DNA from 4 places in the Kitasatospora sp. NPDC053308 genome. Region 4 is predicted to be linked to each of the others. Evidence: riboswitches for the same ligand, from Rfam matches in the RefSeq annotation. Region 4 holds a riboswitch; each other region holds the start of a gene.
What was found. A riboswitch is a leader RNA that binds a small molecule or an ion and turns the genes downstream of it on or off. The one in region 4 is predicted to bind cyclic di-AMP.
Positions count from the first base shown of each region.

Region 1 (7,456 bases), on a different contig from region 4:
ACGTCCAGCCCCAGCATGCCGCGCACCCGGGCCCGCTCCAGCCGGCCGAAGCCGCGGCCCACCGTGGTCAGACCGGCCAGCACGGGCAGGCCGAGGGCGGTGACGAAGGTGCCCAGGCCGAGGCAGAACAGGGTGATCGCGGCGGTGAAACCGGCGATCGCCACCGGCAGGGCGGTGAGCGCGTAGCCGACCTCGCGGTAGTACTGAGCGGAGAACGGTGCCTGCCAGAAGGCCGGCGGGTGCTCGGTCCGGTGGGCCCGGGTCGGGAGCGGCTGGTGGCCCTGACCGTCACCGCCCAGGACGTCCCACTCGTGGTCCCGCGTGCTTCGGCTGCTGCTCATGTCCCGGCCCCGGCCCCTCGTTCTGACGCTCGTTCGTGTTCCCTGACGACGTCCAGTCTGCTCCGGGGGCGGGTGGCGGGGGCATCCGGAGGCCTGGCGGATCGGGGGTGGGGTTAACCCCCGGCCGGGCCCGGCCACTGGTCGGCGCGCAGCGCGTAGCGGTACCCGTCGGCGCCGGCGCCGCCCTCCGATCCGCCCTGCCGCTCCCGCCCCTCCGGCCGGAACCCGAGCCGGGTGAGGACCGTGACCGAGGCCGTGTTGCCCACCGCGACCCGGGCATCGACGCGGTGCAGCTCCAGGGTGCGGAAGGCGAAGTCGCAGAGCAGGCGGGTGATCTCGCCCGCGTAGCCGCGGCCCCGGGACTCGCGGCCGAGGACGCAGCCGAGCTCGGCGCCGCGGTGCCCGTCGAGGGTGAGCGAGGCCTGCCCGATCGGGGTCGCGTCCTGCGGGTCCGGCGCGTCGGCGAGCCTGGTCACGGCGAGCCGGTAGGTGTCCCGTTGCTCGGCCATCGCCTCCTCCAGGTAGAGCTCGATCTGGTCGGCGCAGGTCTCGCGGTCGTGCGGCGCGAAGGGCAGGTGGCGGGTCACCTCCGGGTCGCCGAACAGCGCGTGCAGCGCGTCCACGTCACCCTCGGTGTGGTGGTACTCGCGGATGGCCAGGCGGGGGCCGGTGAGTCGTACGGGGACCATGGCAGCCGACCCTACCCGCCCCCGACGGCTACCGTTCGGACTATGAACGACGATGACCTGCGGCTCGCCCCGCGCACCAGGGCCGCCGACCTGCTCGCCTGGGCGGCCGAGCAGGGCCGCGCGCCGGTGGCCGAGGAGCCGCTGCGCACGGTGCTGGCGCTGCTGGAGCTGGGCGAGGGCAGGATGCACGACGGCTGGCCCGAACTGACCTCCAACGCGGTGGAGCACCTGCTCTACGAGCGGCTCCACCTGTACGTCCAACCCGCGCCCGAGGCGGACCCGCTCGCGTACGGCGCCGCCGTCCGGCTGCTGGTCGACCACCAGCGGGCCGCCCGGCGGCTCAACGCCAAGCGCCAGGAACGGCTGCACGCGGAGGCCGAGTGGCAGGGCGAGGTCGCGGCCGGCCTGCTGCGCCGCGCCGACCTGGTGACCTGGCCCCGGTTGTACGCCCTGCTGCTGCACGCGCACGGGGTGGACGTCACGGACGGTGAGGCGGTGCGGGACTGGCTGGCCGGCTTCGGCGGTCTCGCGGAGGAGGAGCGGCTCGCCGCGTTCGAGGCGCTGGCGGCGGCCGGCTGGCTGGACGAGCCGGACGAGCAGGGCTGGGGGCCCGGCCGGGTGCTGTCGGTCGGCATGGCCACGGACGGCGCGCGGCGGCTGCTGGAGCAGGGGCTGATGCGGCGCAGCTACCGCAACCTGGCCGAGCTGACCGCGCTCGGGCGGCCGATGCCGGACGAACTGGCCGGGGACTTCGGGCAGTTCGAGGAGGCGGCGGTCGGCGCGGCGCTCGACCTGTTCGGGGAGTGGACGGTGCCGGGGCTGCCGCGGCTGCTGGTGGAGGAGTTCCCGGAGCTGGCGCCGGAGCCGGGCCCGGAGGAGATCGACGCCTACCTGGCGCAGCTGCCCGCGGAGGAGTGAGAGCGGCGCGACGGCGCGAGGAGCCCCCGGCCGCGTGCGGTCGGGGGCTCCTCGGTGTCCGGCGGCCTCGGGCGGCCAGGGGCGTCCGAGGCTTCTCGGGGTGTGGTTACGGGGTGAGGCCGCGCTGCTGGAGCCAGGGCTCCGGGTCGACCGGGGCGCCGCCGCCCGGGCGGACCTCCAGGTGCAGGTGCGGGCCGGTGACGTTGCCGGTCGCGCCGACCTTGCCGATCTGCTGGCCGGCGGTGACCCCGCCGGAGCCCTTGATGATCGAGGAGAGGTGGCAGTACCAGATCTCGGTGCCGTCGGGCAGGGTCTCGACGATCCGGTAGCCGTACGAGCCGGACCAGCCGGCCGAGGTGATGGTGCCCTGGCCGAGCGCGTAGACGGGGGTGCCGGTGTCGGCGGCGAAGTCCAGGCCGGTGTGCAGGTTGGCCCAGTAGCGGGCGCTCTGGCCGTAGTGCGCGGAGAGCCGGTAGTCCTTCACCGGGAGGGTGAGGGCGGCGGCGCGCTTGGCCTCGGCCTCCGCGGCGGCCCGCTTGGCCTCGGCCTCCTTGGCGGCGGCCTTGGCCTCGGCCTCCTGCGCGGCCTGGACGCGGGCGGTCTCCTCGGCGGCGGTGCGCTGGCTGTCGGCCTGCTGCTGGATCCGGGCGGCGAGCGCCAGACCGGGGTCGGCGGAGAGTGCGACCGGGCTCTCGTCCGGGGCCTCGACGGCGGGGGCGGCGGCCGGAGGGGCCGCGGCGAAGCCGGTGGCACCCAGGGTGGCGGCGACGGCGGTGACACCGAGCAGCGGGGAGGCTCCGCGCGTCTGACGCGGCATCCGGTGGCGGTTGGTCTCGGCCTCGGGCCCGAAGGACTCCGGCCCGAAGGACTCGGGGCCGCGGGACTCCGGCCCGTCCGGACCGGGGTGGTCGAGTAGCTGGGTACCGGCTGCGGGGCCGGCCGGGTGTGCCGGGGTGTGCGTCGACGCCACGGAGGCGCGCTCCTTTCCTTCCTTCGCGCCTACCGGGTTAGCTGACGGGTTCGGAGCAGGAAGGTCTCCTACGGCCGGGCCGGAGCCCCGCCGATTCACCCCAGGGAACGTGGTTCCCCGGCTCCCTGACCTGCCCGGAGGCCGGCCGGTGGGATTAGGCGACGGCGCACGGTGCCGTCTGGGTACGGCGTTGACGACCGCGCTGCGTTATCAGACGTTAATCCTAGGACGCCCTGATTCCAAGCCATCCGTCCGGGACGGCCGGGGAGCAGGTGATCGGACGTCAACGAACGACACCTCATACGAGCACCCCATCTGAGTACTCCTACTCATGTGCGGCCCGACCGCGCGGCCGCATCCTGACGCCATGAGCGCACCGATGAAGAACCACACCACGGCCGCGTACTACGTCCAGGCCGTCCTCTCCTTCGCCCTGTCGGGCGTCGCCCTCGCCGTCGGGATCGCCTACCTGCCGGTCGGCGGCTGGACCCGGGCGTTCCTGGGGATCGGCCTCCTCTACACCGTCACCTCCGCGTTCACCCTGGCGAAGGTGGTCCGGGACCGGCACGAGTCCGCCGAGATCGTCAGCCGGGTCGACCAGGCCCGGCTGGAGAAGCTGCTCAGCGAGCACGACCCGTTCAAGGTCGAGGGGGCCTGAAGGCCCGGATCCCTCCCTCTCCACCTCCTCTTCCACCCCCTCTTCGACCCCTCTTCGACTCTCGCCGGCCGAGGGCTTGACGGCTAAGGCTATTAGCCTTAGCTTTATGGCTATCGGCAGTACCGCCGATGCCCCGCAGCAGCGGACCGAGGAGGCCCACCATGAACGCCACCATCACCCCGGAGACCCAGTACCTGACCGTCCCCGGCGGGCGGATCGCCTTCGACGACACCCGCCAGGGCGACGGCACGCCCGTCGTCCTGCTCCCCGGAATGCTCGACAGCCGCGCCGCGTACCGGCACCTGCGCCCGCTGCTCGTCGCGGCCGGCCACCGCGTCATCACCATGGACCTGCGCGGCTTCGGCGACTCCTCCCTCACCTGGGACGACTACGGCCCGGCCGCCATCGCCGGTGACGTCCTCGCCCTGCTCGACCACCTCGGCATCCGGCGCGCCGTCCTCGCCGGCAACTCGTACACCGGCGCGACCGTGGTCAAGGCCGCCGGGGACGCGCCCGAGCGGATCGCCGGGATCGTCCTGATCGACGCCTTCGTCGAGAACCCGCAGCCCGGCGTCCTGATGCGCGGCGTCCTCGGCCTGATGGGCGCGGCACTCGTCCACTGGCCCGCCTTCTGGGGCTTCTACCTGCGCCGGATGGCCTTCCCCGGTGCCAAGCCCGCCGACTTCGACGCCTACGTCGACGGGCTGGTCGCCGCCCTGCGCACCCCCGGCCGGAAGACCGCCACCCGCGGGTACGTCACCGGCGACTCCGCGCCGACCGGCTGGACCGCCGCGGTGCGGTGCCCCGCCCTCGTGGTCATGGGCAGCAAGGACCCCGACTTCCCGAAGCCGGAACTCGTCGCCGACCGGCAGGTCGCGGCCCTGCGCGCGCGGAAGGCGATGATCGAGGGGTCCGGGCACTACCCGATGGCCGACAACCCGCAGGCCACCGCGGACGCCCTGCTGCCCTTCCTCGCCGACCTCGCCTGAGCGACCGGCCCCGCCCGCTTCCGTACGGAGACCCGACCATGCCCCGCGTAGGACTGACCCCCGACCAGGTCGTCGACCACGCCCTCGCCCTCATCGACGACCAGGGCGCCGACGCCCTCACCCTGGCCGCCGTCGCCGCCCGGGCCGGCGTCGCCACCCCCTCGCTGTACAAGCACGTCAGCGGCGGTCTCGCCGAACTCCGGCGGCTGATCGCCGTCCGGGTCACCGAGGAACTGGCCGACCGTCTCGCGGACGCCGCCGTCGGGCGCAGCGGGGACGACGCCGTCGCAGCCGTCCTGCGCGCCTACCACGCGTACGCCGTCGAGCACCCGCACCGCTACCACGCCCTCCCCCAGGCCCCGCAGCCCGACGACGACCTGGCCCGGGCGGCCGCCCGGCTCGTCGGCGTGATCATCGCCGTCCTGCGGGAGTACGGCCTGGACGGCTCCGAAGCGATCCACGCCGCCCGCACCGTCCGGTCCCTCGCGCACGGCTTCGCCTCGCTCACCACCGCCGGTGCCTTCCGACTCGCCGAAGACCTCACCACCACCCAGGACCGCCTCATCGCCACCCTCACCACCGGCCTGCGCACCTGGCCCGCGTGAGGAGCCGAGCCGCCCCGGCCGCCCCACCGGGCTGGGGAAGCCGTCCGGCAAGCCCTCCGGCCGGGGAGGCGCGCACCGGACGTCGGGCCCGCCGACTTCCCGCGGCAGCGCATCGGGCCGAGGACGAGAACCGGACACCGCCCGGCGGTCCGACCACCCGCCGGGCGGCGCCCCGCGGGCGTCCGCTCCTCGGCCGCGCCGCCCCGCGCCGCCCCGCGCCGCCGCCTCCGGACCGCCGGGCCCGCCGCGGTCGAGGGGCCGGGGCGGACCACCGGCGAGGGGTCCGCGCTCCGCCCGAGGACCCGGCCGGCCGACAGGCCCCGCCGCTCCTGCACCGGACGTCACGCCTTCCGCAACACCGCGCACACACGCCCCACACATCCCGGGACGGGAATCGGCCATCAGGCGCGACGCCGCCGTCGCGCGGGCGGCCCGGTGACACCGTTCCGAGGCGCCGTCAGAAGGGGTGGTCGGAGGCGAACGAGTCCGGTTTGAGGCCGGATTGACTCGATATTGACGAGATCCGGTCACTTGGCGAGATCCGTTCACACCTTCGTAGGATCATCACCCTAGAATTCGCCGCGTGACGATGACTCAGTGGTCCGTAACGGCAACCGGCGTACTCGCCGTCCTCGCCCTCGTGGCCGCCGCGCGCTACCACGCCGTGTCCGTCACCCACCGCCGCCGCTCCGCCCGGCTGCAGCGCGAACTCGCCCGCCTGCAGGAGCAGCTCGGCACCGAACTCTCCCGCCGTGGAGCCGAACAGGCCGCCGTCCAGCAGGAGCAGGAGCTCACCGCCTCCACCCAGCGGGCCTTCCTCAGCGTCGCCCGCCGGATCCTGGTGATGGCCCACGACCAGCAGGCGCTGCTGGACGAGATGGAACGCACCCACGACGATCCGGCCCTGCTGGAGGGCCTGCTCAAGGCCGACCACGCGGCCGCCCAACAGGCCCGACTGGCCCAGACCCTGGCCGTGCTGTGCGGTGCGCGGGCCGGACGGCACTGGCCGGAACCGGTCACCCTGGAGGACGTCGTGCGCGGCGCCCAGTCGCGCATCCTGCCGTTCCAGCGGGTCGTCGTCCGCTCCCGGATCGAGACCGCGGTGGTCGGCGCCGCCGCCGAGGCGCTGATCCACGCGATCGCCGAGCTGCTGGACAACGCGACCCGCTACTCCCCGCCCAGCACCCAGGTCTTCGTCACCCTGATGCCGGTGCACAACGGCGCCGTCATCGAGATCGACGACGGCGGCGTCGGCATGCCCGAGCAGGCCGTCGCCAAGGCCGCCGCCGCGCTCGCCGGGGGCAGCACCCTGGAGGTCTCCCGACTGGGCGAGGTACCGCAGTTGGGCCTGGCCGCGGTCGGCCGGCTCGCCGAGCAGTACGGCTTCCGGGTCACCCTCAGCTCCGCGCCCTCGCCCTACGGCGGGGTGCGGGTGGTCGTGCTGCTGCCGAACGCGCTGCTCACCGAGCCGCTGCCGCCCACCGTCCCCGCCCTCGGGCCGGACGACCGCGCGTTCACCCCCGACCCCCGACCGGCCTCTCCCGCCGGTCACCCCCTGGTGGAGACCCCACCGCCCGGCCGGGCCCCCGGCACCGGCGACACCCCGCCGCCGCTGCCCCGCCGGAGCCACCGGCGCGACCGCGCCGACCGCCCGGCCCAGCACGCCGCTCCCCCGCTGCCCGCCGCCCCGCCGTACCGCTCGGCCCGGGACGCGCAGGCGTTCATGGCGATGTTCCAGGCCGGGACCGCCAGCGGCCGATCGGCCGCCCGCGCCCGGGGCCAGTCCCCGCCCGGCTCCCCCTGACCGTTTCCCGCTCTGCTTCCCCCGACTTCCCCAGCGCTCCGGAGACTCCCATGACCACCACGCCCGATCTCGGCTGGCTGCTCGCCGACATCATCGCCGTCCCCCAGGTCCAGCACGCCGTCGTCGTCTCCAACGACGGCCTGGAGATCGGCCGCAGCGCGGGCATCGCGCGCGACGACGCCGAGCGCCTCGCCGCCGCCTGCTCCGGCCTGCAGTCGCTGGCCCGCGGCGTCGCGACGGGCTTCGGCGGCCCGGGCAGCGCCACCCGCCAGATCATCATCGAGTACGGCGGCGGCTACCTCTTCATCGTCGCCGCCGGGGCCGGGGCGCACCTGGCCGTGGTGACCACCGAGGCGGTGGACGCCGGCCTGGTCGCGTACCAGATGCAGGTCCTGGTCGAGCGGATCGGCACCCACCTCACCAGCCCGCCGCGCGTCGACCACGCGGCGGGGGGCCACCGGTGAGCGGCCCCGTCCGGCCGT
Region 1 is NZ_JBVJJY010000001.1:23,943-31,398, forward strand. It holds gene ACZ6Y7_RS00090 (sensor domain-containing protein) at 1-341, opposite strand, end outside; gene ACZ6Y7_RS00095 (GNAT family N-acetyltransferase) at 455-1,030, opposite strand; gene ACZ6Y7_RS00100 (hypothetical protein) at 1,073-1,948, shown strand; gene ACZ6Y7_RS00105 (M23 family metallopeptidase) at 2,055-2,918, opposite strand; cyclic di-AMP (ydaO/yuaA leader) riboswitch at 2,931-3,089, opposite strand; gene ACZ6Y7_RS00110 (YiaA/YiaB family inner membrane protein) at 3,286-3,576, shown strand; gene ACZ6Y7_RS00115 (alpha/beta fold hydrolase) at 3,738-4,565, shown strand; gene ACZ6Y7_RS00120 (TetR/AcrR family transcriptional regulator) at 4,604-5,170, shown strand; gene ACZ6Y7_RS00125 (ATP-binding protein) at 5,760-6,974, shown strand; gene ACZ6Y7_RS00130 (roadblock/LC7 domain-containing protein) at 7,025-7,438, shown strand; gene ACZ6Y7_RS00135 (DUF742 domain-containing protein) at 7,435-7,456, shown strand, end outside.
Region 1: it holds a riboswitch for cyclic di-AMP, as region 4 does, so the genes downstream of both, ACZ6Y7_RS00105 (M23 family metallopeptidase) here and ACZ6Y7_RS17410 (NlpC/P60 family protein) in region 4, are expected to answer to the same signal.

Region 2 (7,456 bases), on a different contig from region 4:
TGCTGGCCTGGCCGGCGTGGGAGGCGTTGCGGTCGGCGGGGCGGGTGCTGGCGGGGTACGAGGGGCATCCGCAGGTGGCGGCGGTGCGGCAGGCCGGGGTGGCGGTCGAGGTCGTGGACGCCGGGTCGGCGCCCGCACTGGCGCGGCTGCTGACCGAGCAGCCGGCCGCGGTCGGGCCGACGGTGTGGCTGGGGAGCCCGGACGGGGACCCGGGGCTGACCGACGCGCTGGCGCGGCTCGCGGTGGAGCGGGCCGGTGAGGTGCCGGAGATCGAGGTGCTGCCGGGCTCGTACGACCTGCCGGGGTCGCGGCTGCTGGACCTGGTGACGGTGATGGACCGGCTCCGCTCGCCGGGCGGCTGCCCGTGGGACGCCGAGCAGACGCACGAGAGCCTGGTGAAGTACCTGGTCGAGGAGGCCTACGAGTTGGTCGAGGCGATCGAGGAGGGGGACCGGGAGACGCTGCGCGAGGAGTTGGGCGACGTGCTGCTCCAGGTGTTCTTCCACGCCCGGATCGCCGAGGAGCACCCGACCGAGCCGTTCACGGTCGACGACGTGGCCGGCGACATCGTCGAGAAGCTGGTGTACCGGCACCCGCACGTGTTCGGGGACGTCGAGGCCGGCGGCGCCGCCGAGGTGGAGGCGAACTGGGAGCAGCTGAAGGCCGCGGAGAAGGCGGACCGCGAGTCGGTCCTGGACGGCGTGCCGGCCGGACTGCCCTCCCTGGCGTACGCGGCGAAGCTGGTGTCGCGGGTGCGCCGCGCGGGCTTCACGGGTGTGCCGGACGAGCCGTACGAGCTGCCGGCCGAGCTGACCGCGCGGTCGGCGGGCCGGCTGCTGCTCGCGGTGGCGCAGCGGGCGCACGACGCCGGGGTGGACGTGGACGCGGCGCTGCGCGCGGCCGCGCGCGGCTACCGGGACGCGGTGCGCGCGGCCGAGGGCCTCGCGCCGGACGAGGCGTGACCGGGGCAGCAGCCGGCAACCGCCGATCCGCCGGCGGACAGGCGACAGACGGACGATAGGCGGACGGACGGACGGGCGGGCGGAGGGCCCTCAGGCCGCCGTGGCGGTGTGCTCGACCGGGCGCCGCTGCGGCGGGACGACGTCCCCGATGGCCTCGCCGATGAGCACGACGAGTTCGGCGAGGCGCTCCAGGTCGAGGTGGTCGGGCAGGTCGGCGAGGGAGATGATCCGCTCGCCGGCCGGGCCGGCGACGGCGAACAGGTCGATCGGCCCGAGGTGCTTCTCCGCGGTGTCGACCAGGGCGGCGACGTCGCTGGGGCGGCGGATGTCGCCGGAGACGCCGACGACGGGGCAGCCCGGCCGGTCGAGTTCGGCGGCGAGGTCCTCGGCGACCCCGACGTGCTGGTCGGCGATCAGCATTCCGGCGGCGCCGGCCGCGGCGAACCGGCGGGCGAGGTCGGCGCCCGACCCGCCGTCGAGTACCGCGATGACGACGACTGACCCGCTGACCCGCATGGTCTGCTCCTCCCTGTGGGCGACACCGCACCGGCGCCCACGCGTACTGCGGAGGATCGTAGGCACGTCCTGACCCTCCGCAACAGGGATTACCCCTCAGGTGACCAGGCTCACGCCCGGTGTCCGGCCAAGAGCTGCCCAAGACCCGGCCACGGACTGTCCACGGGCCGTCCACGAACCGGCCACGCGTCGTCCACGGAGCGTTGGCGCGCCGGTCGCACGCCGTTGACGAGGGGGTCGCGGGCCGCCGACGGACGGGGCGCGCGCACCCACCGGATACGGTCGTCCCATGCCAGCTCAGCCCGACCCCGCGCGGCCCGCCGCCACGCCGTCCGACGCCTCCGACCGACCCTCCGGCGCGCAGCCCGGCGCCCCCGCCCCGGAGCTGTTCACCTGGGAGTTCGCCGCCGATCCGTACCCCGCCTACGCGTGGCTGCGGGAACACGCCCCGGTGCACCGCACCACGCTGCCGAGCGGCGTCGAGGCGTGGCTGGTGACCAGGTACGCGGACGCCCGGCAGGCGCTCGCGGACAGCCGGCTGTCGAAGAACCCGGCGCACCACAGCGAGCAGGCGCACCGCACCGGCCGGGTGGGCATCCCGGGGGAGCGGCAGGCGGACCTGATGACCCACCTGCTGAACATCGACCCGCCGGACCACACCCGGCTGCGCCGGCTGGTGTCGAAGGCGTTCACCCCGCGCCGGGTGGCGGAGTTCGAGCCGCGGGTGCAGCAGCTCACCGACCGGCTGATCGACGGCTTCGCGCAGCGCGGCTCGGCGGACCTGATCCACGAGTTCGCCTTCCCGCTCCCCATCTACGCGATCTGCGACATGCTGGGCGTGCCCGCCGAGGACCAGGACGACTTCCGCGACTGGGCCGGGATGATGATCCGACACGGTGGCGGTCAACGCGGCGGCGTGGGGCGGGCGGTGAAGCGGATGCGGGCGTACCTGCTGGAGCTGATCCACCGCAAGCGCGCGGACCTCGGGGACGACCTGATCTCGGGCCTGATCCGGGCGAGCGACCACGGGGAGCACCTGACCGAGAAGGAGGCCGCCGCGATGGCGTTCATCCTCCTGTTCGCGGGCTTCGAGACGACCGTGAACCTCATCGGCAACGGGACGTACGCGCTGCTGCGCAACCCGGGGCAGCGCCGGCTGCTGCAGGAGTCGGTGGCGCGCGGGGAGAGCGCGCTGCTGGAGACGGGGATCGAGGAACTCCTGCGCTACGACGGGCCGGTGGAGCTGGCGACCTGGCGGTTCGCCACGCAGCCGCTGTCCATCGGCGGGGTGGACATCCCGGTCGGCGATCCGGTGCTGGTGGTGCTGGCGGCCGCGGACCGCGACCCGGCCCGGTTCGCCGACGAGAACACCCTGGACCTGGCCCGAACGGACAACCCGCACCTGGGCTTCGGGCACGGCATCCACTACTGCATCGGCGCCCCGCTGGCCCGGTTGGAGGGCCGGGCCGCGCTGGCCACGCTGCTTTCCCGGCTGCCGGATCTGCGGCTCGCGGAAAGCCCGGAGAATCTGCGCTGGCGAGGCGGCCTCATCATGCGTGGCCTGCGGGAACTCCCGGTGGAATTCAGCCCGGAGAGCCGCTCCCCGCATACGCCTCCGCGCGCCGTCCCGCGCCCTTGACGAATCGGCGGGAGCGGACTCCGGCCGGGTCGACGCGCTGACGGACCGTCGCCGTAGCGGCTCCGGCGGGGGTGTGAACACCCATCAATCCGGACATAGCGCCGCCGTTGGTAGGCGATCGGACACGCGCCGTAATTTCTGTGTGATATCCGTGATATGAGCTTGTGATTGGTCTGAGGATCTGTCTACTCTCCCTGGAGTTCGCAGCTGCGGACCTCGTGCGCGGAACGCCGAATCCTGCCCGCCGCGTCACGGGAAACCGACCAGAACCCTGGGCAGGGGCGGGGGACCCAGGTTTGTTGCCGTCCCCACGGCTTGGGGTGAAGCCGCCCGCGCGGAACCGATTCCGCGTACGGCGGCCGGGCCACCTCCCGGTCCGAACCCGACAGCTCACCTCGCAGGCGTGCGGAGAGGGACCTCTTCATGCTGTTCGTTGGAACTGGCCGTCATCGTCGTCGCACCCAGGCCGAGAAGGCCATCGCCGTCGCCGGTGTGGCCGGCGTCGGACTCGCGCTGCCGCTCCTCACCGCCACCGGCGCCTCCGCCGCCCCGGCCTCCACCTGGGACTCCGTCGCCCAGTGCGAGAGCGGCGGCAACTGGAGCATCAACACCGGCAACGGCTTCTACGGCGGCCTGCAGTTCACCTCCAGCACCTGGAAGGCGTACGGCGGCACCGCCTACGCTCCGCAGGCCCACCAGGCCAGCAAGGGGCAGCAGATCGCGATCGCCGAGAAGGTGCTCGCCTCGCAGGGCCCCGGCGCCTGGCCGGTCTGCTCCAAGAAGGCCGGTCTGACCAAGGGCGGCGCCCCGGCGTCGGTCGACACCTCCTCGGACGCCAAGCCGCAGTCCGCCCCGCAGCAGCAGACGCCCAAGCGGCAGGCCCAGAAGCCGGTGGAGAAGCCGGTCCAGAAGTCCGAGGCCAAGCCCGTCCAGAAGCAGGCCCCGAAGCACGCCGCCCCCCAGCAGGCCGAGAAGCCCGTCGACCCGTCGGCGCAGCAGTACGTCCCCAGGCACGCGGCCCCGAGCCCCGCGCAGCCGTCCGCGCAGAGCGGTCACGACTACACCGTCCGCGCCGGTGACACGCTGTCGACCATCGCCGCCGCCCAGGGCGTGTCCGGCGGCTGGCACGCCCTGTACGAGCAGAACCGCTCCACCGTCGGCGGCGACCCGGACCTGATCCTGCCGGGCCAGGTGCTGCACCTCGGCTGACCCGCCACGCCCGGGCGCGGAGGGGGCCGGCCGTACCGGTCCCCTTCGTCCGCATTCGCCCGGCGCGGTGGGACAAGGTGGGACAAGCAGGTGAACTACCGGTGGGTAGCGGGGCCACACGCTGAGACGGGACCGAGGCGGAGGTGGCCCCGGGAGCCCGGGCGGTTAGGCTCTGGTCCGTAACGACTCCGCAATCGTCCTGGCGACAGCACCACCGTCAGCCGGACCCTGCTTCCGCAAGGAGATGCTTCGTGCCGTCCATCGATGTCGTCGTAGCCCGTGAGATCCTCGACTCCCGCGGCAACCCCACGGTCGAGGTCGAGGTCGGCCTCGACGACGGCAGCACGGGTCGTGCCGCTGTCCCGTCGGGTGCCTCCACCGGTGCCTTCGAGGCGCTGGAGCTGCGCGACGGTGACAAGAACCGCTACTTCGGCAAGGGCGTGGAGAAGGCCGTCCTGGCCGTCATCGAGCAGATCGGCCCGGAGCTGGTCGGCTACGACGCCACCGAGCAGCGCCTGATCGACCAGGCCATGCTCGACCTGGACGCCACCCCGGACAAGTCCTCGCTCGGCGCCAACGCCATCCTCGGCGTCTCGCTGGCCGTCGCGCACGCCGCCTCCGAGGCCAGCGACCTGCCGCTGTTCCGCTACCTGGGCGGCCCGAACGCGCACGTCCTGCCGGTCCCGATGATGAACATCCTCAACGGCGGCTCGCACGCGGACTCCAACGTCGACATCCAGGAGTTCATGATCGCCCCGATCGGCGCGGAGTCCTTCTCCGAGGCCGTCCGCTGGGGCGTCGAGGTCTACCACACCCTCAAGGGCGTGCTGAAGGAGCGCGGCCTGTCCACCGGCCTCGGCGACGAGGGCGGCTTCGCGCCGAACCTGGACAGCAACCGCGAGGCTCTGGACCTGATCACCGAGGCCATCCAGAAGGCCGGCTACGTGCCCGGCCGGGACATCGCGCTGGCCCTGGACGTCGCCGCCTCCGAGTTCTACCAGGACGGTGCCTACCAGTTCGAGGGCAAGGCGCTCTCCTCCGCCGAGCTCATCGAGTACTACGCCGGGCTGGTCGCCGCCTACCCGCTGGTCTCCATCGAGGACCCGCTGGACGAGTCGGACTGGGACGGCTGGAAGGCCATGACCGACAAGCTGGGCGACAAGGTCCAGCTGGTCGGCGACGACCTGTTCGTCACCAACCCGGCCCGCCTGGCCAAGGGCATCGAGACCGGCACCGCCAACGCCCTGCTGGTGAAGGTGAACCAGATCGGCTCGCTGACCGAGACCCTGGACGCCGTCGAGCTGGCCCAGCGCAACGGCTACCGCTGCATGATGTCGCACCGCTCCGGCGAGACCGAGGACGTCACCATCGCCGACCTGGCCGTCGCCACCAACTGCGGCCAGATCAAGACCGGCGCCCCGGCCCGCTCCGAGCGCGTCGCCAAGTACAACCAGCTGCTGCGCATCGAGGAGATCCTCGACGACGCCGCCGAGTACGCCGGCCGCGGCGCCTTCCCGCGCTTCCGCTCCGCGGAGTAGTCGGCACGGCGAGCACGAGGCCGAGCACCCGCGAGTAGCGCAAGCCTGACCGGTGCCCCGCCGTTCACCCCGTAGGGTGGACGGCGGGGCACCGTCGCGACCAGGAGGGGATACCGGAGATGGCAGGCTGGAGGATCCCGGGCTTGGCGGCCCGGCCTCGGTTCACGAGCCGGGCGACCGTCCTCGTCCTGGTGCTCTGCTCGCTGGTGGCGATCCTCGCCTACCCGACGCGGCAGTTCATCTCCCAGCGCGCCGAGATCTCCGCCCAGCGGGCGAAGGCCGACCACGCGCGCCAGCAGGTCGAGCAGTTGCGCCGGGACAGGGCCCGCTGGCAGGACCCGGAGTACGTCAAGGCGCAGGCGCGCGCCCGGCTGCACTACGCGGTGCCGGGGGAGACCCCGTACATCGCGGTGGACCCGGCCGGGCAGGACTCCGCCAAGCCGTCCTCGTCCGCCGTCGGCGCCCCCGCCACCGGTGCGGCCGCCGGGCAGGCGAAGGCCGCCAAGCCCTGGTACAGCAGCATCTGGGACTCGGTCGACGCCGCCGACACGGCCGCGCAGGCCCCCACCCACCCCCTTCCGCTCCCACCGTCCCCCGTTGGAGACACCTCCCCCCATGACCACTGAGAACCACCCCGCCGTCTCCGACGCCGACGTCGCGGCCATCGCCGCCCAGCTCGGCCGGGTGCCGCGCGGCCTGCGCGGCGTGGCCCACCGCTGCCCCTGCGGCAACCCTGACGTCGTCGAGACGGCCCCCCGACTGCCGGACGGCACGCCCTTCCCGACGCTGTACTACCTGACCTGCCCCAAGGCCGCCTCGCTGATCGGCACCCTGGAGGCGGACGGCGTGATGAAGGAGCAGACCGCCCGGCTCGCCGAGGACCCGGAGCTGGCCGCCGCCTACCAGAAGGCGCACGAGGACTACATCGCCCGGCGCGACGCGATCGAGGTGCTGGAGGGCTTCCCGAGCGCCGGCGGCATGCCGGACCGGGTGAAGTGCCTGCACGTGCTGGTCGGCCACTCGCTGGCGGCCGGCGAGGGCGTCAACCCGCTCGGCGACGAGGCGATCGGCATGCTGGAGGACTGGTGGGCCAAGGGCCCCTGCGTCTCCCCGGCCGAGGTCGAGGCGGCCGGTGAGCGGGTCGCCCGCAACCGCGCCAAGGAGCAGGACCACGAGGCCGTGATCGCCGCCAAGCAGCGGAAGGCGGCCGAGCGCGCCGCGAAGAAGCGCGCCGCCGAGGACGCCGCGGAGCAGGAGTCCGAGTGACCATGACCCGTGTGGCCGCGATCGACTGCGGCACCAACTCGATCCGGCTGCTGGTCGCCGACCTGGACCCGGAGACCGGCGAGATCACCGACCTCGACCGCCGGATGATCGTCAACCGGCTGGGCCAGGGCGTGGACCGGACCGGCCGGCTGCACCCGGACGCGCTGGCCCGCACCTTCGCGGCCTGCCGGGAGTACCAGGAGGTCATCTCCGGCTTCGGCGTCGGCCCGGAGCGGGTCCGCTTCGTCGCCACCAGCGCCTCCCGGGACGCCGAGAACAGCGACGAGTACGCCAAGGGCGTGCACGACATCCTGGGCGTCGAGCCG
Region 2 is NZ_JBVJJY010000014.1:203,718-211,173, forward strand. It holds gene ACZ6Y7_RS27435 (nucleoside triphosphate pyrophosphohydrolase) at 1-962, shown strand, start outside; gene ACZ6Y7_RS27440 (SDR family NAD(P)-dependent oxidoreductase) at 1,053-1,478, opposite strand; gene ACZ6Y7_RS27445 (cytochrome P450 family protein) at 1,768-3,117, shown strand; cyclic di-AMP (ydaO/yuaA leader) riboswitch at 3,369-3,535, shown strand; gene ACZ6Y7_RS27450 (transglycosylase family protein) at 3,541-4,326, shown strand; gene eno (phosphopyruvate hydratase) at 4,578-5,864, shown strand; gene ACZ6Y7_RS27460 (FtsB family cell division protein) at 6,008-6,490, shown strand; gene ACZ6Y7_RS27465 (DUF501 domain-containing protein) at 6,462-7,130, shown strand; gene ACZ6Y7_RS27470 (Ppx/GppA phosphatase family protein) at 7,133-7,456, shown strand, end outside.
Region 2: it holds a riboswitch for cyclic di-AMP, as region 4 does, so the genes downstream of both, ACZ6Y7_RS27450 (transglycosylase family protein) here and ACZ6Y7_RS17410 (NlpC/P60 family protein) in region 4, are expected to answer to the same signal.

Region 3 (7,456 bases), on a different contig from region 4:
CCGGCCACGAGCAGATCCACAAGGGCATGACCTCCCGGGATCTGACCGAGAACGTCGAGCAGCTGCAGATCCGCCAGTCGCTGGAGCACGTGCGCGACCGTACGGTGGCCGTGCTCGTCCGCCTGGCCAAGCTGGCCGCCCAGCACTCCGAGCTGGTGATGGCCGGCCGCTCGCACAACGTGGCCGCGCAGGCCACCACCCTGGGCAAGCGCTTCGCGTCGATCGCCGACGAGCTGCTGGTCGCCTTCCGCCGCCTGGAGGAGCTGATCGCCCGCTACCCGCTGCGCGGGATCAAGGGCCCGGTCGGCACCGCCCAGGACATGCTGGACCTGCTCGGCGGCGACACCGAGAAGCTGGCCGAGCTGGAGCGCCGGGTCGCCGGGCACCTCGGCTTCGACCACGTGCTGACCAGCGTCGGCCAGGTCTACCCGCGCTCGCTGGACTTCGAGGTGCTCACCGCCCTCGTCCAGCTGGCCGCCGCGCCGTCCAGCCTGGCCAAGACCATCCGCCTGATGGCCGGCCACGAGCTGGTCACCGAGGGCTTCAAGGAGGGCCAGGTCGGCTCCTCGGCGATGCCGCACAAGATGAACACCCGCTCCTGCGAGCGCGTCAACGGCCTGGCCGTCATCCTGCGGGGCTACGCCTCGATGACCGGCGAGCTGGCCGGCGACCAGTGGAACGAGGGCGACGTCTCCTGCTCCGTGGTGCGCCGGGTCGCGCTGCCGGACGCCTTCTTCGCCTTCGACGGCCTGCTGGAGACCTTCCTGACCGTCCTCGACGAGTTCGGCGCCTTCCCCGCCGTGATCGAGGCCGAGCTGGACCGCTACCTGCCGTTCCTGGCCACCACCAAGGTGCTGATGGGCGCGGTGCGCGCGGGCGTCGGCCGGGAGACCGGGCACGAGGTCATCAAGGAGCACGCCGTCGCCTCCGCGCTGGCGATGCGCGCGGGCGCCCGGGAGAACGAGCTGCTGGACCGCCTGGCCGCCGACGAGCGGATCCCGCTGGATCGGGCCGCCCTGGACGCGCTGCTGGCCGACCGGCTCTCCTTCACCGGTGCGGCCGGCGCCCAGGTCGCCGAGGTGGTCCGCCAGGTGGAGGCCGTCGCGGCCGCCTACCCGGAGGCCGCCAAGTACGCGCCGGGCGACATCCTCTGAGAGGTCGATCTGCCCTGCGGCGTCCGTGAGGTGACGTCGCGTCAGTTCTCGGGCGGGGGCCCCGCCGCCGGACCGGTGGCGGGGCCCCCGCGCGTCTGGACGTGGCCCGGATCGTACGGCGGCGTGGTGGTGCCGCAGGGCCAGTCGCAGTTCGGCTCGGCGACCGGCTGCTCCTCGGGCGCCAGCACGTTGCCCCGGACGGTGGCGAACGCGATCAGCCCGCCGCCCGCCAGTAGCCCGGCGCAGATCAGCATCGCGGTGTGGAAGGCGGAGTCGACGGCGGACGGCACCCGGTAGGCGTCGCCGCTCAGTCCGGCCAGTGCCGGGAGCGCCGCCACCGCGAGCAGGCCGGCCGCGCGGGCGGCGGCGTTGTTGACCCCGCTGGCGATGCCCGCGTGCCGGACCTCGACCGCGGCCAGCACGGTGGCCGTCAGCGGCGCGACCAGCAGGGTCATCCCGCAGCCCATCACCGTGACGGCGGGCAGCACGTCCGCCCAGTAGGAGGAGCCGGGGCCGGTGCGGAGCATCAGCAGCACCCCGGCCGCGCACAGCATCGGGCCGACGGTGAGCGGGAGGCGCGGACCGATCCGCTTGCCGAGGCGCCCGGCGCGCGCCGACAGCAACAGCATCAGGATGGTGATCGGCACCAGCGCGAACCCGGAGACCAGCGGCGAGAAGCCGCAGACGATCTGCAGCTGCACCACCAGCAGGAAGAACACGCCGCTGAACGCCGCGTACACGCAGAGGGTGACCAGGTTCACGGCGGTGAACAGCCGGGAGGAGAACAGGCCGAGCGGCAGCATCGGTTCGGGCGCGCGGCGCTCGACGGCGACGAAGAGGACCGCGAGCGCCACGCCGATCACCCCGCTGACCCAGACCGCGGGGGACACCCCCTCGCCGGCCGCGGTCAGCGCATAGGTGACCGCGCCCAGGGCGAGCGCGGCGAGCACCGCGCCGAGCACGTCGAAGCGGCCGGTGGCGCTCTCGTCCCGGCTCTCCGGCACGGACCGGGTGGTGACCGCGATCACGGCGGCGGCGAGCGGCAGGTTCAGCAGGAAGATCCAGCGCCAGCCGGGGCCGTCCACCAGCCAGCCGCCGAGGAAGGGGCCGACCGCGGCCGACACCCCGCCGAGGCCGGACCACAGCCCGACCGCGGCCGAGCGGTCGTCAGGGTGGAATACCGCCTGGAGCATGGCGAGCGAGCCGGGGGTGAGCAGCGCCCCGCCGATGCCCTGGACGGCGCGGGCGGCGATCAGCACGTGGATGTTCGGTGCGGCGGCGCAGGCGGCCGAGGCGACGGCGAACCAGATCACCCCGATCAGGAAGACCCGCCGCCGCCCGTAGCGGTCGCCGAGCGCCCCGCCGAGCAGGATCAGGCCCGCCAGGGTCAGCAGATAGGCGTTCAGCGTCCACTGCAGGGAGGCGAGCGAGGCTCCCAGGTCGGCGCCGATCCGGGGCAGGGCGACGTTCACCACGGTGCCGTCGAGCATCGCCATGCTGGAGCCGAGCACGGTTGCCAGTACTACCCAGCGACCCTGCGCGGTGCCCAGGCGCAAGGAGCCGGCTTCGGAGGTGGCCACGGCCCGATCCTGCGGCCTGCGGGGCGCACGTGACAAGGGTCACCGGAGTGCGTGTTGGTGCCGAGCGGTACGTGAGCGGACGGTCGCGCAGCGCCGTCGACGTCGGCGCAGGGTCGTGGATCAGTGGCGCGCGGTGAATGGATTGTGTACACACCGTGCAGTGGATCATTCGGAGGGTCACCGCCCCGGGAGGGGTGGTTGCCGGTTCAAGAGATCGACATTGCTTCACCCGAACGGATGGGTTTTAGTTCAGCGACCGCCCGGCCAGTCCGGACGGATCCACCGGGTGGAACGCCGAGTCCTGCCGCTGCCCGGTGGTTCGAACTGAACTCTGTACGGCAGGAGCGGGGGACCCACAGGTAAGTCGCCGGACCGGAGTTCGCGCCTCAGGGCGCGGGCGTCCAGGACCGGCTAGGGGTGAAGCCGCGCATGCGGCCGGGCAACTCCAGCCCGAACCCGACAGCTCACCTCGCAGGCGTCGGAGAGGAAACTTCCATGCCTGCTCAGGCTCGTCGTATCGCTCTGCCCCGCGCCGCCCGCATCGGCATCGCCACCGCCGTCACCGGCGTCTCCTTCGCCCTTCCGCTCGTCACCGCGATGAGCAGCGCCCAGGCCCACACCGCCCCGGTCGCCCCGGTCGCCGCCTCCTCCGCTGCCGTTGCGGCGGACTCCGCGGCCGAGGCCAAGCCGGCCGCCGCGGCCAAGGTCGCCGAAAGCTACCGCGTCGTCAGCGGCGACACCCTGTCCAAGATCGCCGACGCCAAGAACGTCGAGGGCGGCTGGCACGCGCTGTACGAGCAGAACCGCTCGGTCGTCGGCGCCAACCCGAACCTGATCTTCCCGGGCCAGCAGCTCGCGCTCACCGGCCACGCCGCCGCTCCGGCCGCTCCCGCCAAGCCGGCCGCCCCGGCCGCTCCCGCGAAGCCGCAGGCGCAGGTCCAGGTCAAGACCGAGGCCGCCAAGCCGTCCGCCCCCGTGCAGACCCAGGTTCAGACCGCCGCTCCGGCCCCGGCCGTGACCGCCGCTCCGGTCGCCTCGACCTCCGGCTACGTCGCGCCGCTGGCCCACCCGGTGCTGGGTGAGGCCTATGGCGTGGCCGGCTCGATGTGGGCCTCCGGCCACCACACCGGCCAGGACTTCGTCGCCTCCACCGGCACCCCGCTGCGTGCCGTCGCCAACGGTGTCGTGGTCAAGGCCGGCAACGGCGGCGCCTACGGCAACGAGGTCGAGATCAAGCTTGCCGACGGCCACTACGCCCAGTACGCGCACCTCTCCGTGATCGGCGTGTCGATCGGTCAGACCGTCACCGTCGGCCAGCAGATCGGCCTCTCCGGCGCCACCGGCAACGTGACCGGTCCGCACCTGCACTTCGAGATCCGCACCGGTCCGGAGTACGGCTCGGACATCGACCCGGTCGCCTACCTGCGCGCGCACGGCGTCGCGCTCTGACCCTGCCGGGGTACCAGAACCACCGCTGCTGCGGAGCGAATCGATCCTCCGGGATGGTCATGTCGGGTGACCGCTCGACCGGGTGATCGCCGCACAGTGGACATGGGCGCGGGACACGCCCAGGCCGGCCCGGCTCGTGGGACCAACCTCCCTCGCGAGCCGGGCCGGCCACTGTCGTTTCCGGGCCGGGGCCGGGGCCGGGCCTTAGGGACCTTCGGGCGGGGCGTCGACTCCGGGTGATCGGCGGCTGGTTGTCGCGGGGTCTGGTTGTCGCGCGGTCCAGTTGTCGGGTTGTCCGGTTGTCGGGTTGTCGGGGTGTCGGTTCGTTGCGCGGGGCGGTCGCGGCCTCCGACGCGCTCGTGGGACAGCGGTCCTGGTGGTGCGGAGGCTCTGCTCCTGCGCGGCGGACGGGGACTTCCACGTGCGGGGGCGGCACCAAGAGACGGCGCACTGGCTCGGGGTGCTGGTCGCGCCGCTGGTGGCGGGGTGGCGATGGGCGGGCCGGTGGTGGCGGCCGGGGTGCCGGCGCTCGCGGTGGGGCGGTGGCGGCCCCGGCTGTACCCGCGGAGGGGCGGATCGTGGCGGAGGGCGCGGTGGAACGGTGAGTCCGCCGGGGCCGTCCGGGACCGCGGGCCGTGCGGGACCGCGGGCGGTGCGGGCGGTTCAGTGGTGGTGGGCCGGGAGGCCGTACCGGGCGGCGGACAGCAGCTCGTGCATCCGGCGGCCGAAGTCCTCGGGGTCGCGGGCCGGCTCGGGGAAGACCAGACGGACGTCGCGGTGGCCGTCCGGGTGGTCCAGGCGCAGCACCAGGCCGTGGCGGTCCAGGGCGAGCGGGCGGACGGCCGGGTTGCGGGTGAGCAGGGCCGGGTCGAGCAGCCGGGTGAGGGCGTGGAGCGCGTCGGGGTGCTCGTCGGCGACGTGGGTGAGCATCGCGGCCTCGTGGCGGGCCATCGGGTCGGGGGCGGCGAGGGCGAGGTCGGCGGCGGTGACCGCGCCGGTGCCGTACGGGGTGGCGAGGACGGCGTGGGCGACGTCCACGTGCAGGTGGACGCTGAGGCCGTCGTCGGCGAGGTGGGCCAGGTGCAGTCGGCCGGCCAGGGTGAGGCGGGCGCGGACGCGGTCGCGGACGGCGACGGGGGCGACGTCGGTGACGTCGAGGACGACGGCGAGGCCCTCGGTGGCGCGGGCGAGGGCCGCGGTGAGCGGCGCGTCCAGCGGGGCACGCAGCCGCAGGCGGGAGTGGTGGACGGAGACCGGGGTGTCCAGGTCGTGCTGCTCGCCCAGGGCGCGGACGGTGAGCGAGGAGGTCGTGCCGAGCAGGCTGAGGATCCGTTCGGCGGTGGTGGGCTCGGGGACCTCGGTGTCGCCGGTGGGCAGGCTCATGGACGGACCTCCAGGGAAGTTAGGTGAGCCTAACCTAATGGTGGTGGTGGGGCGTGGCAAGCGGGCGTGCGGCGGCCGGGAACACCGCGGGCGCCGGGGTGTGGGGGTACGGGGTGCGCGGGGAGTCCGGGTGTGCCGAGGGCCCGGACGCGGCCCATCGAGGGGGCGTCCGAGCCCTGGGGGGTGGGGCGGCGTCAGGCGATGACGGCCTGGGCGTCGATCTCGACCAGCATCGGCTCCTGCGGGAGCTCGACGAAGACGGTGGTGCGGCAGGGCTTCACGCCGCCGGGCTTGATGTTCTCCTCGATGAACTCCGCGTAGACCTCGTTCATCAGCGGGAAGTCGGCGCGCTTGGTGAGGTAGACGCGGAACATCACCACGTCCTCGATGGTCGCGCCGCCGGCCTCGACGACGGCCTTGACGTTCTCCAGGGTGCGCCGGGTCTGCGCCCTCACGTCGCCGCGGTGGAGGTACTCGCCGGTCGCCGGGTCCTGCGGGCCCTGGCCGGAGACCTGCAGGATCGGGCCCTTGCGGACGCCCTGGGAGAACACCCAGGCGGGGGCGGGGGCGCCGTCGGTGCGGATCTCGGTCTTGTCGGCGGTCGGGGCGTGCTCGGCGGACATGGCTCTCCTTGGTGGGCGACGGATCGTCAGCTGGATTCGGGGCGGCCGCAGTCGGCCGAGACGGCGCGAGCGGTGGCGAGCAACTGGGGGAGGAGGTCCAGCACCTGGTCGTACGGGAGGACGACGTCCGGGACGGAGATGGACGCGGCGGCGACGACCCGTCCGCTGGCGTCCCGGATCGGCGCGGCCACGCAGTTGATGAAGGCCTCGTGCTCGGCGTGGTCCTGCGCCCAGCCCTGGGCGGCGACCTTCTCCAGCTCGGCGAGCAGGGCCTCGGGGGTGGTGAGCGTGCGCTCGGTGTGCCGGACGAAGTCGATCCCGGCCACCACCCGGCGGCGCTCGGGCAGCGGCAGGTCGGCCAGCAGCACCTTGGAGACGGCGGCGCTGTGCAGCGCGGCGCGCAGGCCGATCCGGGAGTACATCCGGACCGGGTGGCGGGAGTCGAACTTGTCGATGTAGACCACCTCGCCGCCCTCGTACGCGGCCAGGTGCACGGTCTGGCCGGTCGCGGCGTTCAGCTCGGCCAGGTGCGGGCCGGCGATCCGGCGGACGCCGCGCTGCTCCAGGGCCAGGCCGGAGAGCGCGAAGAGACCGGCGCCGAGGTGGTAGCGGTAGGCCGCGTCGCGGTAGACGAATCGTTCCTCTTCGAGGCTCTGGAGCAGCCGGAGCACCGTCGTCTTGTGGACGCCGAGCACCTCGGCGAGCTGGTCGAGGGAACGTTCGCCCTCGCCGAGCTCGGCGAGGATGCGCAGGGCGCGGGTGACGGTCTGGCTCATCGTGCTCCGCTCCGGGGGCCGGGGTTCGTGCTCATGGTGTTCGGGCGGCCGGGCCGGGCCGGGGCGGCGGACGCCGCGCGGCCGGTGGGCAGGGTCGGGCCGGTGATGCCGTCGGCGGTGACCCGGGTGGCGGCCCAGTCGGCGGGGGAGGCGTCGAGCAGCGCCGACACCACGGCGGCGGGCGGCAGTTCGGCCTGGTCGCCGTGGGCGGTCAGCGCGCAGGCGGCGCTCAGGTGGCCGAGCCGCAGCCGACGGCGCTGGTCCAGGCCGCGGACGGTGCCGGCCAGGTAGCCGGCGGCGAAGGCGTCCCCCGCGCCCGTGGCCTCGACCACCTCCACGGCGAGGGCCGGTTCGGTGACCGCCGTGCCGTCCCGCTCCAGAGCCGTGACGTGCCGGTCCGCGTCCTTGACCACGAGGGTCGCGGGGGACGGGAAGCGGCGGCGCAGGGCGGTCGGGTCACCGGTGCCGAAGGCGGCCTGCGCCTCGTCGGC
Region 3 is NZ_JBVJJY010000010.1:227,730-235,185, reverse strand. It holds gene purB (adenylosuccinate lyase) at 1-1,154, shown strand, start outside; gene ACZ6Y7_RS23410 (MFS transporter) at 1,196-2,650, opposite strand; cyclic di-AMP (ydaO/yuaA leader) riboswitch at 3,047-3,227, shown strand; gene ACZ6Y7_RS23405 (M23 family metallopeptidase) at 3,230-4,183, shown strand; gene ACZ6Y7_RS23400 (DUF2470 domain-containing protein) at 4,847-5,566, opposite strand; gene ACZ6Y7_RS23395 (RidA family protein) at 5,761-6,189, opposite strand; gene ACZ6Y7_RS23390 (IclR family transcriptional regulator) at 6,216-6,965, opposite strand; gene ACZ6Y7_RS23385 (sugar kinase) at 6,962-7,456, opposite strand, start outside.
Region 3: it holds a riboswitch for cyclic di-AMP, as region 4 does, so the genes downstream of both, ACZ6Y7_RS23405 (M23 family metallopeptidase) here and ACZ6Y7_RS17410 (NlpC/P60 family protein) in region 4, are expected to answer to the same signal.

Region 4 (7,456 bases):
ATCACGTGGACCAGGTAGGCCACCCCCGGGCCCGCCGCGTGCACCGACCACCACTGCAGGGCGAACCAGAGGCCCAGCACCAGCCAGGCCGGGAAGCGCAGCGGCAGGAAGAACAGCAGCGGGACGAGCGTGGTCACCCGGGCGCGCGGATGGAAGCGCAGGTAGGCGCCCAGGACGCCGGAGATCGCGCCGGAGGCTCCGATGAGCACCCGGGTGGAATCCGGCGAGTGCGCCTCGGCGAGCGCGAAGCCGTACGCGGCCAGGCTGCCGACGGCCAGGTAGAAGAGGGCGTACCGGGCCCGCCCCACACGCCGTTCCACGGTGGGGCCGAAGACGTGGAGGAAGAGCAGGTTGCCCAGCAGGTGCAGCCAGCCGGCGTGCAGGAAGAGGCCAGTGAGGGCGGACAGCGCCGGGTGCTTGCCCGGGGTCGGGGCGGCCGGGCAGCCGGGGACGGGCTCCGGGGCCTCGGCCAGCTGTGCGGCGGTCAGCGCCCGCCCGGTCAGCAGCTCGGCCGGGACGGCGCCCCAGCGCTGCTCGTACCGCTGCTCCGCGCAGACCCGGGCCTGGCCGGTGCCGTACAGCGGGTTGAGCCCGGCGGCCGGGCCGAGCAGGAAGACCAGGGTGTTGACCGCGATGAGGCCGTAGGTGACCACCGGGGCGGGCGCCTGCGGCCGATCGCCCCGCTCGGCGGTGTGGTCGGGGGCCGCGAGCGCCATGCGGCCAAGCATCCCTCGGGGCGCCGCAGGTGACACGGCGGTTTACGGCAGGTGGACTAGCCCCGGTATTCCGCTGACCGGTGGTCGTGATGGTTGCCCCAGGCAATAGGCTTGGGCCGGGCATTCCCGCCTCCCGCCGCCGACGCCGGGGCTCCGGGGGGAGCGCCTCGCCCACGCAGGGACCACCCGAGAGGACCCCCGATGACCGTCCCCGCCCTGACCCCCGAGACGCGCTGGCGCTGCACCCTGTGCGGCAACCTGACCCGGTTCGACGTGACCCGCACCGCGCGGGTGACGGAGTTCCTGCACTTCGACCTGGCCGGTGATTCCAAGGTCGAGGAGACCGAGGTGCTGAGCGAGACCGTCGAGTCGGTCCGGTGCCGCTGGTGCAACGCCGTGGACCAGGTCGAGCTGGTGGCCCGGCCGGGTGCCGAGGACGTGGAGGCCCCTGCCGAGCAGGGCTGATCCCGGTACGGGCGGTGGGCGGTGCGCGGCGCGCCCGTCCGCCGCACGGGACAATACAGAACAGACAAGACGCACGGAGCGTGACGACAGGGGGCGGTCGCGGCCGTACCCCGCCGGAACAGGATCGGAGCCGAGGACGTGGTGGACGCAGCGAAGGAGCCCGGCGAAGCGCAGGGACTTCCGCCCGCTGCGCAGGCGCAGGCGTCGGACCCGGGGACGGGCCCGACGGAGAGCGCCGCGTCCGGAGCGGTCGAGCCCGCGGGCGCAGACGGGTCCGAGCGCTCCGAGCGCTCCGGGCGCTCCGAGGGTTCCCAGGGTCCCGAGGGTTCCGAGAGTTCCGAGGGTTCCGCGGGGGTCCCGGCCGAGCGGGCCGTGGAGAAGCTGGACCGGCCGCTGCCCGAGGGCGTGCGCCGACGGGTGGTCGGGCTGGCCTCGGACGCGCTGGGCGGGCTGCCGCCGGGGGAGCTCCCGCAGAGCCTGCGTCAGTACGTGAAGTTCACCCCCGCGCGGCGGGCCAAGTACGCGGCGACCGCGCTGGCGGCGGCGCTGGAGGCGGAGCCGGCCTTCCGGCTGCGGATAGCGGAGCGGCTGCGGCTGGGGCAGCCGGACCTGGTGCGCGCCCTGGAGTCGGGCACCGTCCCGGGGGCCGCCGATCCGATGGACGTCGCGGCCGCCGCCTACCTGGTGCGCTCGGCGGGCTGGAGCCGGCTGGTCGCCGAGGCGGGCGAGGAGGCCGAGCGGGCCGGCGCCGAGGACGCCGCCGCGGAGGCGGCCCGGCTGGTGGAGAAGCTGCAGGCCGAGCTGGCCGAGGTGCGGGCCGCCGCGCGCGCGGACCTGGAGCGGCAGCGCGCGGAGTTCGAGGGCGTCCGGCGGGAGGCCGAGTCGCTGCGCAAGAAGGTGCGTTCGCTGGAGAGCGACACCCGCCGGGCGCAGGCCGAGACGCGCCGGCTGGCCGGCGAGCTGGAGGCCGCGAAGGCCCAGGGCGCGGCGGAGCGCTCCGCGGCCGAGACCGAGGCGCGCCGGCTACGGCACCGGGTCTCCGAGCTGGAGAACGCCGCCGAGCAGGGCCGCCGGTCGGCCCGCGAGGGACGCAGCGTGGAGGACATGCGGCTGCGGCTGCTGCTGGACACCGTGCTGCAGTCGGCCCAGGGGCTGCAGCGGGAGTTGGCGCTGCCGGTGTCCCAGATCCGCCCCGCGGACCTGGTGGAGGCGGTGGTGCCGGGGGCGGCCTCGCCGCACGACGTGGCGCGGCGGGGGCTGGCCGAGGACGACCCGGCGCTGCTGGACCAGCTGCTGGCGATCCCGCAGGTGCACCTGGTGGTGGACGGCTACAACGTGACCAAGACCGGCTATCCGACGCTTCCGCTGGAGCAGCAGCGGATCCGGCTGCTGGGTGGGCTGGCGATGCTGGCCCAGCGCACGCAGGCGGAGGTCACCTGTGTGTTCGACGGGCAGGACCTGGACGTGCCGGTGATCATGGCGCCGCCGCGCGGGGTGCGGGTGCGGTTCAGCCGGACCGGGGAGACCGCGGACGAGCTGATCCGCCGTCTGGTGCGGGCCGAGCCGCAGGGGCGTCCGGTGGTGGTGGTGTCCGCCGACCGGGAGGTCGCGGAGGGCGTGCGGAAGGCGGGCGCGCGCCCGGTGGCCTCGGTGTTGCTGCTGAACCGGCTGGCCCGGCCCTGAGTGTCGGGGGCGGCATGACGCCTGGTCAGAAGCGGGTTCGCGGTCGTGTGCGGGTCCCGTGAAGTCAGTGTGGGAAACCGAGTTCACGCCTTCGGGGGAGTGGCAAAACGGGTAGATCTTCACTAGGGTCTGGCGTCAAACCTATTTTCCGGAATCTCATCCAATCGGGTGAGTCCGATGGAAGAAGGAGCCGGTCCTTGGCCTCCCACCGCCGTCCCAAGCAGCCGAGCCGCGCGCGGATCTCCGTGCTCACCGCTGCCGCTGCGACCGCGGTCGCCCTCTCCGCCCAGGTGGCGGCGCACGCCGCGCCGCAGCCGAACAAAACGGACGTCAAGGCGCAGATCGACCAGCTCCAGGAGGAGCAGGAGCAGGCGGCGGAGAAGTACAACGGCGCCAAGGAGCGGGCCGACCAGCTGCGCAAGCAGGCCGACCAGCTGCAGGACCAGGTGGCCCGCGGCCAGGAGCAGATGGCCCAGCTGCAGAGCGGTCTGGCCGAGGTGGCGGGCGAGCAGTACCGCACCAACGGCATCGACCCGTCCGTCCAGCTGATGCTCTCCTCCGACCCGTCCGGCTACCTGGACAAGGCCTCCACCGTCCAGCAGGCCAGCACCACCCAGGCCGAGGCGCTCAAGGGCCTGCTGGACCAGCAGCGCCGGCTGGACCAGGAGAAGGCCGAGGCGGCCGCCGTGCTGGCCTCGCTGGACGCGACCACCAAGGACCTGAACCAGGCCAAGGCGGACGTCAACACCAAGCTGAAGGCGGCCCAGGACCTGCTGAACTCGCTCAGCGCCGCCGATCGCGCCGCGCTGAAGGCCCAGCAGGCGCAGGACGACCGCGCCTCGCGCGGCAGCGACCGGGTCGACCTGAGCAGCCTGCCGCCGGCCAGCGGCTACGCGGCCGTGGCCGTGGCCAAGGCGATGAGCAAGCAGGGGTCGCCGTACGTGTGGGGCGCCACCGGGCCGACCACCTTCGACTGCTCGGGCCTGATGGTCTGGTCGTACGGCCAGGCCGGCGTCTCGCTGCCGCGCACCTCCCAGGAGCAGGGCCACTACGGCACCCGGGTGCCCTCGCTGGACCAGGCCCAGCCCGGCGACCTGGTCGTCTACGGCGCCGACATGCACCACGTCGGGATGTACATCGGCAACGGCATGGTGGTCCACGCGCCGCACACCGGTGACGTGGTGAAGGTGATGAAGGCCGATGCGATGCCCATCAACACGATCCGCCGGGTCTGACACCCCGACACGCCGCCGGGCCGCTGTCCGGGGGCTGTGATCCGCGCCACCCTCCGCAGGGGGTGGCGTCCGGGTTTTCGAGCGTTTCACGGCTCCGGGGTGAGGCCTGATCAGCCTTGCGTGCGGCGGCGGTCACCATCGGTCATTTTCACAAAAGAACTTGGGTAATCTTCCGTCTTTTTTCTGACAAGGATTTGAACCGATCACGGTTCAGTTACTAGGGTCGTGCCCCGAACCACCGCACTGTCGATCACCCAGCAAGGGGTGGCGGCGGTGGTTACCGCCGAGTTCGCAAGGCAGCGGGGCAGGTCGAAGCGACTGCCGACAGGGGAGCCCAGTGGTCGGGGGCGCTGCGGAGCGGAGCCGGGGAACCACGTTCCTCCGGGGTGAATCGGCGCCAGGTCGGCCGGTGGAACGGCCGTGAGGCGTCGTAGGGCATGCTTCCGGCCCGAACCCGTCAGCTCACCCGGTAGGCGGACGTAGGAAGAAGGAGTCCGCCTTCGTGGCGTCCCATCGTCGTCCCAAGCCCGCGAGTCGTGCCCGCGTCTCGATCCTGACCGGCGTCGCCGCGGCAGCCGTCGCGCTCTCCGCGCAGTCCGGCGCCCACGCCGACCCGCAGCCGACCAAGGACCAGGTCAAGGAGCAGGTCGACCAGCTCAACGAGCAGGCCGAGGTGGCGACCGAGCAGTACAACGCCGCCCAGGAGAAGCAGCAGGCCCTGGAGAAGCAGGTCGCCGGCCTGCAGGACCAGGTGGCCCGTCAGCAGGCCCAGGTGACCGACCTGCAGGGCGGCCTCGCCGAGATCGCCGGGGAGCAGTACCGCAACGGCGGGATATCCCCGACCGTCCAGCTGATGTTCTCGTCCAGCCCGGACAACTTCCTCAACCAGGCCGGTGCGCTGAACCAGGCCGGGGACACCCAGAAGAACCAGCTGAAGCAACTCCAGGAGCAGCAGCGCAAGCTCGACCAGGACCGCACCGAGGCCCAGGGCAAGCTCGCCGAGCTGGAGTCCACCACCCAGCAGCTGAAGGCCTCCAAGGAGGAGGTCCAGAACAAGCTGAAGGCCGCCCAGGACCTGCTCAACACCCTGACCGAGCAGGAGCGCCAGGCGCTGCGCGCGGCGGAGGAGAAGGCCGCCGCCGACGCCAAGGCCCAGGCCGACGCCGCGAAGGCGCAGCAGCAGGCCGCCGACCGCGCCTCGCGCGACAACGGCCGCAGCGACCTCTCCACGCCGACCTCCACGCCGGTCGCCAAGCCGCCGGCGCCCGGCAGCTCGCGCGGTGCCGCCGCGCTGTCCGCCGCCGCGTCCAAGATCGGCAGCCCGTACGTGTGGGGCGCCACCGGCCCGAGCTCCTTCGACTGCTCCGGCCTGATGGTCTGGGCGTTCAACCAGGTCGGCGTCTCGCTGCCGCGCACCTCGCAGGAGCAGGCCCACGCCGGCACCCGGATCGGCACCGACCTGTCCCAGGCCCAGCCCGGCGACCTGCTGATCTTCTACTCGGACGCCCACCACGTCGGCATCTACGCCGGCGGCGGCCAGGTGCTGCACGCGCCCAAGCCGGGCGCGTCGGTCCGCTACGAGGCCGTCACCAACATGCCGCTGTCCGGCATCGTGCGGGTCTGACCCCCGCTCCGCGCCACCAGGCCCGGTCTTCCGTCACGGAAGGCCGGGCCTGCGGCTTTGCCGGCGGCTCGGGCTGATGTCCGATTAGGGGTCGAATATTCGGGTCCGGAGGGGTTTGGACTCGCTTGCCCGGACTCGCTAACGTCTGCCACCGGACTCCCGCTGAGGACCGCGCGCAGTGGTGCGGCGGCGGGACCGCGCCGCAGGATTGGAGCCGCTGCCGCCATGCCCGTGCACCGCCGTTCCCAACTGCTCGCCCGTGCGCTGGTGCTGACGGCGGCAGCCACCACCGCGCTGGGCGTGGCGACCAGCGGCAGCGCCCAGGCCGCCCCCGGCAGCCCGGACCCGGCGGACCGCAAGGACGTCAAGGCGCAGGTCGAGCAGCTCTACGACGAGGCCGAGCAGGCGTCGGAGAAGTACAACGCCGCCCAGGAGGCCCAGCGGAGGCTCCAGGGCGAGACCACGATCCTGCAGGGCGAGATCGCCGTCGCCCAGGACCAGCTCAACGAGCTGCGCGGCGACCTGGCGACCGTGGCCGGGGCCGAGTACCGCGGCGGGGGGATGAACCAGACCGCCCAGCTGATGCTGTCCCCCGACCCGGAGGGCTACCTCGCCCGCGCCCGGACGATGAGCCAGGCCTCGGAGCGGCAGCAGGAGACGCTGCACGAGCTGGTCACCCGCCAGCGCCGGCTCGACCAGCGGCGCACCGAGGCGACCGCCAAGCTCGCGGAGCTGGAGGAGGCCCGCCGCTCGCTCGCCGACAGCAAGCAGCAGATCCAGCAGCGGCTGGCCGCGGCGCAGAAGCTGCTCAACAGCCTGGGCAGCGCCGAGCGGGCCCGGATGGCCGCCCAGGACGCCCGGGAGGCCGAGCAGCGCGCCACCCGCGGCCTCGACCGGCTGGACCTCGGCACCACCCCGCCCGCCTCCGAGCGCGGCGCGGCGGCGCTGGCCGCCGCGGTGCGCATGATCGGCTCCCCGTACGTCTACGGCTCCACCGGGCCCCGCTCGTTCGACTGCTCCGGTCTGATGTACTACAGCTGGCGGCAGGCCGGAGTGACCCTGCCGCGCACCTCGCAGGCCCAGGCGTACGCCGGCCAGCGGGTCAACCTCTCCGAAGCGCGACCGGGAGACCTGGTGATCTTCTACCGGGACATGCACCACGTCGGCATGTACGCCGGCGGCGGTGTGATCGTGCACGCCCCCTACCCGGGCGCCAAGGTGCGCTACGAGAGCGTCAACGCCATGCCGGTCTCGGGGGTGGTCCGGCTCTGAGCGCGTCGCCGTCCGGCACCGCCGGACCCGACCCCGTGCCCATACCCCGCCGCGGGCTGTCCCGGCGGGGTGCGCTGCTGCTCGCCGCCGGAGGGCTGGCCCAGCTGTCGCTGCCGCCGCTCGCCCCGGCGGCGGCACCGGCCCGGCAGGAGGCCGACCGGCGGACGGAGGCGGCGGCGGTGCTCGCGGAGCGGGCGCGCTCGCTGGCCGCCCGGTCGGGGCTGCCGGTGGCCTCGGCGGCGTACCGCAACCTGGTGGTGCTCGACGCGGGCGGCGGGCCGGACCGGCTGACCGCCGCGGCCGACCTGGCGGTGCGGATCGCCGGGTACGACGACGACCCCGTGGTGTACCCGCGCCGGATCGAGCTGGCCCGGGCCCGGGACGGCTGGCGGGTCGAGCGCGAGGAAAGCGCGAGCGGGCCGCCGGCGCTGTGGGACTTCGGGCCGGCGCGGTCGGCGGCG
Region 4 is NZ_JBVJJY010000006.1:428,177-435,632, forward strand. It holds gene ACZ6Y7_RS17390 (rhomboid family intramembrane serine protease) at 1-716, opposite strand, end outside; gene ACZ6Y7_RS17395 (hypothetical protein) at 918-1,181, shown strand; gene ACZ6Y7_RS17400 (NYN domain-containing protein) at 1,554-2,864, shown strand; gene ACZ6Y7_RS17405 (C40 family peptidase) at 3,062-4,099, shown strand; cyclic di-AMP (ydaO/yuaA leader) riboswitch at 4,438-4,591, shown strand; gene ACZ6Y7_RS17410 (NlpC/P60 family protein) at 4,602-5,723, shown strand; gene ACZ6Y7_RS17415 (C40 family peptidase) at 5,949-6,995, shown strand; gene ACZ6Y7_RS17420 (hypothetical protein) at 7,031-7,456, shown strand, end outside.